Regions from separate parts of the Marinobacter sp. DS40M6 genome, predicted to be linked through region 1. Evidence: predicted binding sites of a transcription regulator. Region 1 holds the regulator's gene; each other region holds the start of a gene.

Region 1 (3,276 bases):
TGAGCTGATCGGAACCCACAGCCCGGAAATGACAGAACTGGAGCAACTGGCCAGTGACGGGCGGAGTTGGTGGAGTCATCTCGAGCAGCTTGAGCGTCATCAGGGCAATCCCCCGGTGACCCGAAAAACGGTCAGCAATGAAAACGTGATTGCGGTTGCAGCTGACACCGGCCCGGATCGCTCAAAGCAGGCTCTGGAAACCACTCTGGGCGCGATGAAACACTTTATCGATATCCTCGAGGATCGGCACAGCGAATGGTAATGAACCACGGCGTTGCCGGACCCAACAGGAATGAACTGAAAGGCTAACTTAATGTCACCATCGTTTTTCGAGATTGTACAACTGAGCAACGGAGACTATGCGCTTCGCCGCATCGACGACGACAGTGCACCACTGGTCCAGATATCATTTTCGACGGAAGCCAGGGAGATGATGGAAGACCGGGACATGAACGTGGCCAAGGCCATGATTGCAGCCGGTATTGAGGCCGTCGGTAACGTTGCCCATGATATCGACTGGGAAGACGAAGAGCCGGACACTCAGGACATCCGGCCCTCCTACACACTTCATTGACGATCAGCGCTGGCGCAGCACCACACCATGACTGTTACCCCGAGCCGAAGCCTGCTCCAGTGACGCGAGCGCTTCGCGCCCGAGCTTGTGGGTCCACATGACCACAGCGTGACAGGTGCCTGCGCTCAGTGCTCGCTCGGCAAGCTCCCCGGCTGGGTAGTCAGGAGTAGACCTCAACACCAACAGTTCGCCTGCAACGATGCCACGCATGGTCTGCCACTTACTGACAAGGCTTTGGGGCGGATCAATCCAGGCTAACCAACGCTTCTCCTGATTCAACTGCGTAAGCATCGGTAGCAATAGCTGGAAGTTCTCAACCTGCCCTTCGGGCAAAATGATTTCGGTCACATTGCCTGCCGGTTTGGCTGGGCGACTCCTGACAGCAGGCGCCCTGACGGTATCATGCTCGCTCATACCGGCAACCTCTGAACCGACAAACCTGCCGCCTCCGTGAGCATAAGCCAGATTCTGATTAAAGCTGAGTTGTTCCATGATAAGCCTCACCTGCCGTTAAGCCGCGCCCGCGGTGTTCAACACTCAACGAAACACAGCCGGATATGTCCGGACACCCTGGGGGTGTCAGTGAAGGTCCGAGCGCCGTATGACCCCGACGCCGAGCCCCTCAATGAAGAGTTCCTGTTCTGTCAGATCCACTTCTATGGGTTCGAATTCCTCGTTCTCGGCGATCAAGTACACTTTCGAGCCTTCCTTACGGAACCGTTTGACCGTGACTTCCTCACCTACCCTCGCCACAACCACTTGTCCGTTGTGCACATCGTGGGTGCGGTGCACCGCCAACAGGTCGCCGTCAAGGATGCCAATGTCCTTCATGCTCATGCCGCGTACCCTGAGCAAATAATCCGCCGAGGGCGAGAAAAATTCAGGCTGCAGGGTGCAATGGTCTTCGATATGCTCCTGGGCCAGTATGGGGCTACCGGCCGCCACCTGACCGATCACTGGCAAACCAAGGTCAGCCTCTACATCGGGAAGACGTATTCCCCGGCTGGCTCCCGGCACCATCTCGATGGCGCCTTTTCGGGCCAGTGCCCGCAGATGTTCTTCTGCGGCATTGGCAGAACGAAACCCAAGTTCCGCCGCGATTTCTGCACGGGTCGGCGGATACCCGGTCTCGTCAAGGTAGCGACGAATAATATCCAGTACCTGTGTCTGCCTAGCTGTCAGCTTCATTTAGGTTGCCCCGGTTAGCCCTGTTTTTATATACAGTGATTTGACTATATACAGTGTTTTATCCAGTGTAAACCCTGTAAACGCAATTTTTCCTTGAGCCGCACTGGGTGGCCGTCCACCGCGCCCTGACGTATGACTGTGTTAAGGTAATCACAACCAAAATAGGGAGTCGCCTGAATGAGCAACAGATGTAGGTTACCGGACATCCTCAAGACGGATGATGGCAAGGAACGCAGAGTTGGCGTTGAAATTGAGTTGTCCGGCCTCGGTTACGAAGATCTCGTCTCGCTGTCCGCAAAACTGCTGGGAGGTACCGGAAAGTCTGTTGCACGCTATGTGTCCGAGGTTGAAACGGAACTCGGTGACTTTACCATCGAACTGGATTCGGACCCGATAAAGGACCTTGATCTGGCCGACGAGCGTCTTCCCGAGTCCGTCAGGGAGCTTGGCGGCCAGGCCATGAGCGTGATCGACGCAGCCGCCGAGAAAATCGTGCCCCTGGAGATCGTCAGCCCTCCGCTGGCTTTCAGTAAGCTGGAACGCATAGAGACACTTTGCGATGAGCTTCGAAGAGCAGGCGCACTCGGCAGCCGGGAGGCGCTCTATTATGCCTTTGGTTTGCAATTGAACCCGGAGCTACCGGACCTCAGAGCCACAACGCTGGTGCGCTACCTGCGGGCCTTCGCTGCGCTCTACGAGTGGCTGAAGGCACGCCACCAGATCGATTTCAGCCGTAAGCTGACCAGCTACATTGAGCCCTGGAGCAGCACCTACATTGACCTTCTGATTTCAGAGGACTATGCGCCGGACATGGAACAATTAATGCGGGACTATCTGCATTACAATCCAACCCGCAACAAGGCCCTGGACCTGCTCCCGCTGTTCGCACACCTGAACAGCGATTTGCTCGCAGAATATGTGGAGGATGAGCGCATCAAAAGCCGGCCAACGCTGCATTACCGGCTACCCGACTGCGACATTGATAACCCTGACTGGCATTTTTCCACGGTTTGGAATGACTGGATTGTGCTGGAACAGCTGGTGGCCAACGCTGATGACTTATCGAAACTGGTTACGGAGTTTCGCAACAGTCGCAAACTGAGCCTCCATAACCTGACCCACAGCTGGTTAGACACGTCTGACCAGTGGCTTCGGTCCGGGAACTATGTCTGAAAGCCCGGTAGATAAGCCTGAACATCCGGGCCTTACGATTGGCATCAGCGGCCCGGCACGCCGCAGCCTCGCCCACCGGCTGATCACCTTCGCGCTGCGCCTCCACGGTGCGCGAACCCATTTTATCCGCCCGGGTTCGAAGGTGGACGTCTCCTTGCTCGACGGCCTTGTGCTCTCCGGTGGTACCCACGTGCACCCTTCGCGGTACGGTCAGACTCCCCAGGTAACCGCCCGGTATGACGTGCGCCGCGACGAAACCGATGTTCGTCTGCTGTCCCGTGCTGAAGAATTGAACATCCCGGTACTGGGTATCTGCCGCGGCGCCCAGTTTATCAATATTT
Region 2 (3,276 bases), on a different contig from region 1:
AAGCCATCGTCTTAGCTGGCGCCCACCCATGGCGGTCGCCGTCCGGTCCATCACCCAGGCCAGGGTGTGCTGGGTGCCGCCCATGAGGTTAGTGTCGATTTCCAGGTTACGGCGGCTGGTGGCGTCCAGGATTACCGCTTCCTCGCGCCGTTCACGGCTGAGTTTGCGAATGTGGGGCAGGGCGGTGCGCTGGGTTTCTTTGGCGTACTGCAGCAGGCATCCGGCGGCACAGATGGCCAGCGTGAGGTCTTCGCAGCCAAAACCGGTCAGGTCGCGGACCTGCAGTTGCTGGGTAATCACGCGGCGGGCGGTGTCGGACTCAAACAGCCATGGGCCCTGGCGACGGATACCGGTATAGCCGTCCAGTACGTCCTGATAAGGAAAGTCCTCACTGATCAGGATCTCCGCTGGGCGCAGGCGCTGGAGCTCCCCTTGCAGGCCCTCGAGATCGTCCAGTTCAGACACGGTAAACCGTCCGCTGGAGATGTCGAGGGAGGCAAAACCAAACTGCTCCCGGTGGCTGTAGATGGCGACCAGAAGGTTATCCCGGCGGTCCTCAAGGAACGCATCGTCGCTCAGCGTGCCCGGCGTCACAATGCGAACCACCTTGCGCTCTACCGGCCCCTTGCTGGTCGCCGGGTCGCCAATCTGCTCGCAAATGGCGATGGATTGACCAGCACGAACCAGACGTGCAATGTAGCCTTCAGCGGAATGGTAAGGAATGCCCGCCATGGGAATCGGGCTGCCCCCCGACTGCCCCCGGGCTGTCAGGGTGATATCCATCAGCTCGGCAGCTTTCTTGGCATCCTCGTAGAACAGCTCGTAAAAGTCCCCCATGCGGTAGAACACCAGTTCATTGGGGTGTTCACCCTTGATCTTGAGGTATTGCCTCATCATCGGGGTGTGGTGGGACAGATCGGTCTGGGCTGCTGACATGAACGGTTCCGGATCCATTGGCTTTATGTGAAGGCAGGGATTGTAAGAAAATAACCGCCATGATGAAACGAAGGAGATCATTATGCCACTGACTGACGAGGCATTGGCGGAAGCCGGCACGCAATTGGCTGACGTATTAATGCAACGCGAGCTTACGATAGCCACTGCCGAAAGTTGCACTGGCGGCTGGGTTGCCAAGGTGCTGACCGACCGCGCGGGCTCTTCTTCCTACGTTCTGGCGGGACTGGTGACCTACAGCAACGATGCAAAAAGGGGCTTGCTGGGTGTGACTGAACCGTCGCTGGGGGAGCACGGCGCAGTTAGCGAACCGGTGGTACGGGAAATGGTTGCTGGTGCCCTGGCGGCCACGGGTGCGGATGTGGCTGTTGCGATCAGTGGCGTGGCGGGCCCTGGTGGCGGCAGTGACGACAAGCCGGTAGGCACGGTGTGGTTTGCCTGGGGGCGCTCTCCGGCTGACACCGAAGCGGTGGTTGAGCAGTTCCAGGGCGACCGTGATCAGGTTCGGCGCCAGGCGGTTCTTTATGTGTTACAGGGAGTTAGGGGCTTTCTGGAAAAGGCCTGAAACGGAGGGGTTGGTCTTGCCTTCGTGTTGTGTTTTAATACTGTTCAAATATACAGGAGTCTGGTTTTCCGGGTTCCGCAGTCCATGATTTTGGCCGCCGGGCTCCCGTCCCGATAACGGCATTGGCGACAGAGGGTTTGCAACGATGGAAGACAACCGCAAGAAAGCACTGGGCGCAGCACTGAGCCAGATCGAACGCCAGTTCGGCAAGGGCGCTGTCATGAAGATGGGCGACCAGCCCAGGGAAGCGATCCCTGCGGTATCCACCGGTTCCCTGGGCCTGGATGTGGCGCTGGGAATAGGCGGTCTGCCTTATGGTCGTATCTGTGAGATCTACGGCCCGGAAAGCTCTGGTAAAACCACGCTGACCCTGCAGGTGATTGCCGAGGCCCAGAAGGCTGGAAAAACCTGTGCGTTTGTGGATGCGGAGCATGCCCTGGACCCGGTCTATGCCGAAAAACTGGGCGTGAACGTGGATGAACTCCTGGTATCCCAGCCGGACACCGGTGAGCAGGCGCTGGAAATCTCTGACATGCTGGTACGCTCCAACGCTGTTGACGTCATCATCGTGGACTCCGTGGCAGCGCTGACGCCCAAGGCCGAAATTGAAGGTGAGATGGGGGACAGCCATGTTGGTCTCCAGGCCCGCCTGATGTCCCAGGCGCTGCGTAAGCTGACGGGTAACGTCAAGCATGCCAACTGCCTGCTGATCTTTATCAACCAGATCCGCATGAAAATTGGTGTGATGTTCGGCAGCCCCGAAACCACCACCGGCGGCAACGCCCTGAAATTCTACTCATCCGTTCGCCTGGACATTCGCCGCATCGGTGCTGTTAAAGATGGCGATGAAGTGGTGGGCAACGAAACCCGAGTGAAAGTGGTCAAGAACAAGGTATCTCCGCCGTTCAAGCAGGCCGAGTTCCAGATCATGTACGGCAAGGGCATCTACCACATGGCCGAAGTGCTCGATATGGGTGTGAAGGAAGGCTTCGTGGACAAGTCCGGCGCCTGGTACGCCTACAAGGGCGACAAGATCGGCCAGGGCAAGGCCAATGCCTGCAAGTTTTTGGAAGAGAACCTTGAGATCGCCAATGAGATCGAAGCGGCGGTGCGTGACAAGCTGATGCCCAAGCCGGCCAAGAAAGAAGAAGCGGCAAAGGAAGAGGCAACAGCAGACGCGAACGGTGAGCTTCTCTAAGCTCTGTTATTAGTTCCTGCGTTATCGGGGAGATAGTATGGATGCGAAGAAAAAACTACTGGTTGTCGCCCATGCACCCTCCCCGAATACCCTTAAACTAAGGCAAGCCGTAGAGCAGGGCGCAAAACACGAAGACATCGAAAATGTCGAGGTCACGGTGCTCCCTCCGCTGGAAGCAGGCCCGGAAGATATTCTGGCCTGTGATGCCATCATCCTCGGTACCACTGAAAACCTTGGTTACATGAGTGGTGCGTTAAAGGATTTTTTTGACCGCAGTTACTACCCCTGCCTTGAGAAAACCCAGGGTTTGCCCTTCACCTTCTACATCCGCGCCGGTCTCGACGGTACCGGCACCCATCGCGCTATCGATTCCATCACCACGGGCCTGCGTTGGCGGCTGGTGCAGGAGCCATTGCTCTGTCATGGCGACTATCGGGACGAATTCGAGGATCAGTGCCGGGAACTGGGGCTCTACATGGCCGCCAGCCTGGATGCCGGGCTGTTCTAGGAAGCTTTAGCTGGCGTAGCGGTTGTACAGGCCTTCAATGCGGGAAAGGGC
Region 3 (3,276 bases), on a different contig from region 1:
TGGCTGCTGGAAAGCTCAATCTTCGCCTTCTCAGCCGCTTCCTTCAGTCGCTGCATCGCCAACGAGTCGCCACGCAGGTCAATGCCACTGTCTTTCTTGAACTGATCGGCAAGATACTCGATCAGCTTCATGTCAAAGTCTTCACCACCCAGGAAGGTGTCGCCGTTGGTGGCCAACACTTCGAACTGGTGCTCACCGTCCACATCGGCGATCTCGATGATGGAGATGTCGAAGGTGCCACCACCCAGGTCATAAACAGCAACAGTACGGTCACCGCTCTTCTTGTCGAGACCATAGGCCAACGCAGCAGCAGTTGGCTCGTTGATAATCCGCTTCACGTCCAGACCAGCGATCTTGCCGGCGTCTTTGGTGGCCTGACGCTGGCTGTCGTTGAAGTAGGCCGGCACGGTGATAACCGCTTCGGTCACTTTCTCGCCCAGATAGTCTTCTGCGGTTTTCTTCATCTTCTTGATGATTTCCGCAGACACCTGCGGCGGCGCCATCTTCTCGCCTTTCACTTCGACCCAGGCATCACCGTTGTCTGCCTTGGCGATCTTGTACGGCACCATCTTGATGTCTTTCTGGACCACGTCGTCTTCAAAGCGACGACCGATCAGACGCTTGATGGCGTAGAGGGTGTTGTTCGGGTTGGTGACCGCCTGGCGCTTGGCAGATTGACCTACCAGCGTTTCACCGTCTTCGGTATACGCCACGATGGACGGGGTAGTGCGATCACCCTCGGCGTTTTCGATAACCTTGACCTTGTCGCCATCCATAATGGCTACACAGGAGTTTGTGGTTCCCAGGTCGATACCAATGATCTTACTCATGCAATTACTCCAATTCGGTTGTTCAATTCAGTTCCGGCTGCCTTGAAAGTTGCCCCGGAGTCCCGGTGCGCCGCCTGTTTACTGGCTATATTGGCGCTTTAATCTGCTTTTCAAGCCTGCTCGTCGATTTTTGGCGCGTCTTCGGCCTTGGCGACCACCACCATCGCGGGACGAACAAGGCGATCGTTCAGGGTGTAGCCCTTCTGGACCACAGCCACCACACTGTTGGGCTCGGCATCAGGTGCCGGCACCATGGACATGGCCTCGTGCTGCTGGGGATCAAACGGCTCACCCACGGGGTTAAGCTGAACCACATTGAACTTGCCGAGACTCCCCATGAACAGATTAAGAGTCATCTCGACCCCTTCACGAATAGAGGCCACCAGTTCGCCGGCACTTTCATGCCCCTCAGTGCTTTCAACCGCCTTTTCCAAGCTGTCAGCGACCGGCAGAAGCTCCTTCACAAACTTCTCCAGCGCGAATTTGTGGGCTTTCTCCACATCGATCTCAGCGCGACGGCGAACATTCTGCATCTCCGCCTGGGAACGCAACATCTGCTCCTGAAACTCCTGCGCCTGGGCCTTCAGGGCCTCAACTTCGCTTTCCGGAGCGGCTTCGGCACTGTCTTCCGTCGCCGTTTCTTCCTCGGGAGCGGCTTCCGCAGTGTCTTTCAACTCTTCTTCCACCTGTTCGTTACGATTCTCGTCAGCGCTCATGACTACTCCTGCTTGATCGTCGGCGGCCAGACGACCGGCCGGTTAACGTTTGGTTTCCGACCGCCATGGGCCGAAAAAAACATGTTTGCGAACGGATATGGGGCCCGTATCGGATGTTTCAACCGTTGCGCACCTCATTCATTCACAAATTCGCCAGCCGATGTTTGCAAACAGGAAAAACCCTGTATATATTCACAGTCACTGTATGTAATCACAGTATTCAGGAATTGAGCGGAGGACCTCTGCATGCTCACACAGCTCACTGTTTCCAATTACGCCATTGCCGAGCGGGTCGAACTTCAGTTTGGAAAGGGTATGACGGCGCTGACCGGAGAGACCGGTGCCGGCAAATCCATTGTCCTGGACGCCCTTGGCCTTGCCATGGGCGGGCGCGCCGACGCTGGCGCCGTACGCCATGGCGCCAAACGCGCCGATATTACCGCTACTTTCGACGTGTCCCGCATTGCCGAAGCCCGGCAATGGCTGGAAAACCATGAGCTCGACGATGACAACGAATGCATCCTGCGCCGAGTGATCAGCAAGGATGGCCGCTCTCGCGCCTACATCAACGGCCAGCCCTGCCCCCTTGCCCACCTGAAAGATCTGGGCAGCGCCCTGATGGACATCCACAGCCAGCACCAGCACCAGTCCCTGCTGCGCAAGGAGACTCACCGCAAACTGCTGGACGAGTTCGCTGGCGCAGAAGCGTTGGGAGAGCAAACCAGGGATGCATGGAAAGCCTGGCACAAAACCCGCCAGCGGCTGACCGAACGCCAGCAGAATGCCGATGAGACAGAAGCCCGCCTGCAGCTACTGCGCTACCAGGTGGAAGAACTGGATCGCCTGGCGCTGGAAGACGGAGAGCAGGCAGAGCTGGAGAAAGAACAGGAACGGCTCAGCCATGCCGACACGGTGCTACACAACAGCCATCAGGCTACCCTGCTATGCACGGAAGATGAGAATAGCGCAGCGGATCTGGTGCGCCAGGCTTTACAGCAACTGGAGCAGTTGCCGGTGGAGGTACCGGCACTGACGGAAACCATCCAGATGCTGAATGAAGCCCAGATTCAGATCACCGAGGCTGGCGACAACCTGCGCCACTTTGTGGAAGATTACGACGCCGACCCAGCCCGACTGGCCGAAGTGGAAGAGCGCCTGAGTGCCATTTACCAGATGGCCCGCAAGCACCGCATCACACCGGAGACTCTCCCGGAATTCCACCAGAGCCTGAGTGCCGAACTGGCATCGCTGGACGACGGCGAGGGCAGCGTTGAGAAGCTGGAGGCGGAACTGGAAGAACAGCGAAGCCACTTCAATACCCTGGCCACCGAGTTGTCGAACGCACGCCAACAGGCTGCTGCCAACCTTGATCAGCGCATCGCGGAGGAGCTCGCCCAACTGAGCATGCCAGCGGTCCAGTTCGTAACCCACCTGAGCCGCAACAAAGGCGACGAGCCTGCGCCCCACGGCCTGGAAGACATTGAATTCCTGGTCAGCGCGAACCCGGGCCAACCCGCACGTCCGCTAGCCAAGGTAGCCTCGGGTGGCGAACTCTCACGCATCAGCCTGGCCATTCAGGTGGTGGTTGCGCAAACTTCCACCACACCAACACTGGTCTTTGACGAGGTGGATGTAGGCATTGGTGGCGGCACCGCCGAAGTGGTTGGTCGCTTGCTTCGCAGCCTGGGCAGTAATGGACAGGTGTTGTGCGTCACCCATCTTGCCCAGGT

Evidence for each region. The regulator LexA, encoded in region 1, represses DNA repair genes until DNA is damaged. The targets are predictions, from matches to a motif close to CTGTNTNNNNANACAG.
Region 2: the regulator LexA is predicted to act here: its motif matches at 1,560-1,575, upstream of recA (recombinase RecA).
Region 3: the regulator LexA is predicted to act here: its motif matches at 1,729-1,744, upstream of recN (DNA repair protein RecN).

What each region holds. Positions count from the first base shown of each region.
Region 1 is NZ_JAFCAE010000004.1:90,396-93,671, forward strand. It holds gene JJO78_RS11190 (DUF6586 family protein) at 1-262, shown strand, start outside; gene JJO78_RS11195 (hypothetical protein) at 314-574, shown strand; gene JJO78_RS11200 (cell division inhibitor SulA) at 578-988, opposite strand; gene lexA (transcriptional repressor LexA) at 1,154-1,762, opposite strand; gene JJO78_RS11210 (amidoligase family protein) at 1,940-2,935, shown strand; gene JJO78_RS11215 (gamma-glutamyl-gamma-aminobutyrate hydrolase family protein) at 2,928-3,276, shown strand, end outside.
Region 2 is NZ_JAFCAE010000002.1:287,791-291,066, reverse strand. It holds gene mutS (DNA mismatch repair protein MutS) at 1-936, opposite strand, end outside; gene JJO78_RS05290 (CinA family protein) at 1,019-1,519, shown strand; gene recA (recombinase RecA) at 1,665-2,717, shown strand; gene JJO78_RS05280 (flavodoxin family protein) at 2,755-3,225, shown strand; gene JJO78_RS05275 (PilZ domain-containing protein) at 3,232-3,276, opposite strand, start outside.
Region 3 is NZ_JAFCAE010000007.1:1,520-4,795, reverse strand. It holds gene dnaK (molecular chaperone DnaK) at 1-830, opposite strand, end outside; gene grpE (nucleotide exchange factor GrpE) at 941-1,546, opposite strand; gene recN (DNA repair protein RecN) at 1,793-3,276, shown strand, end outside.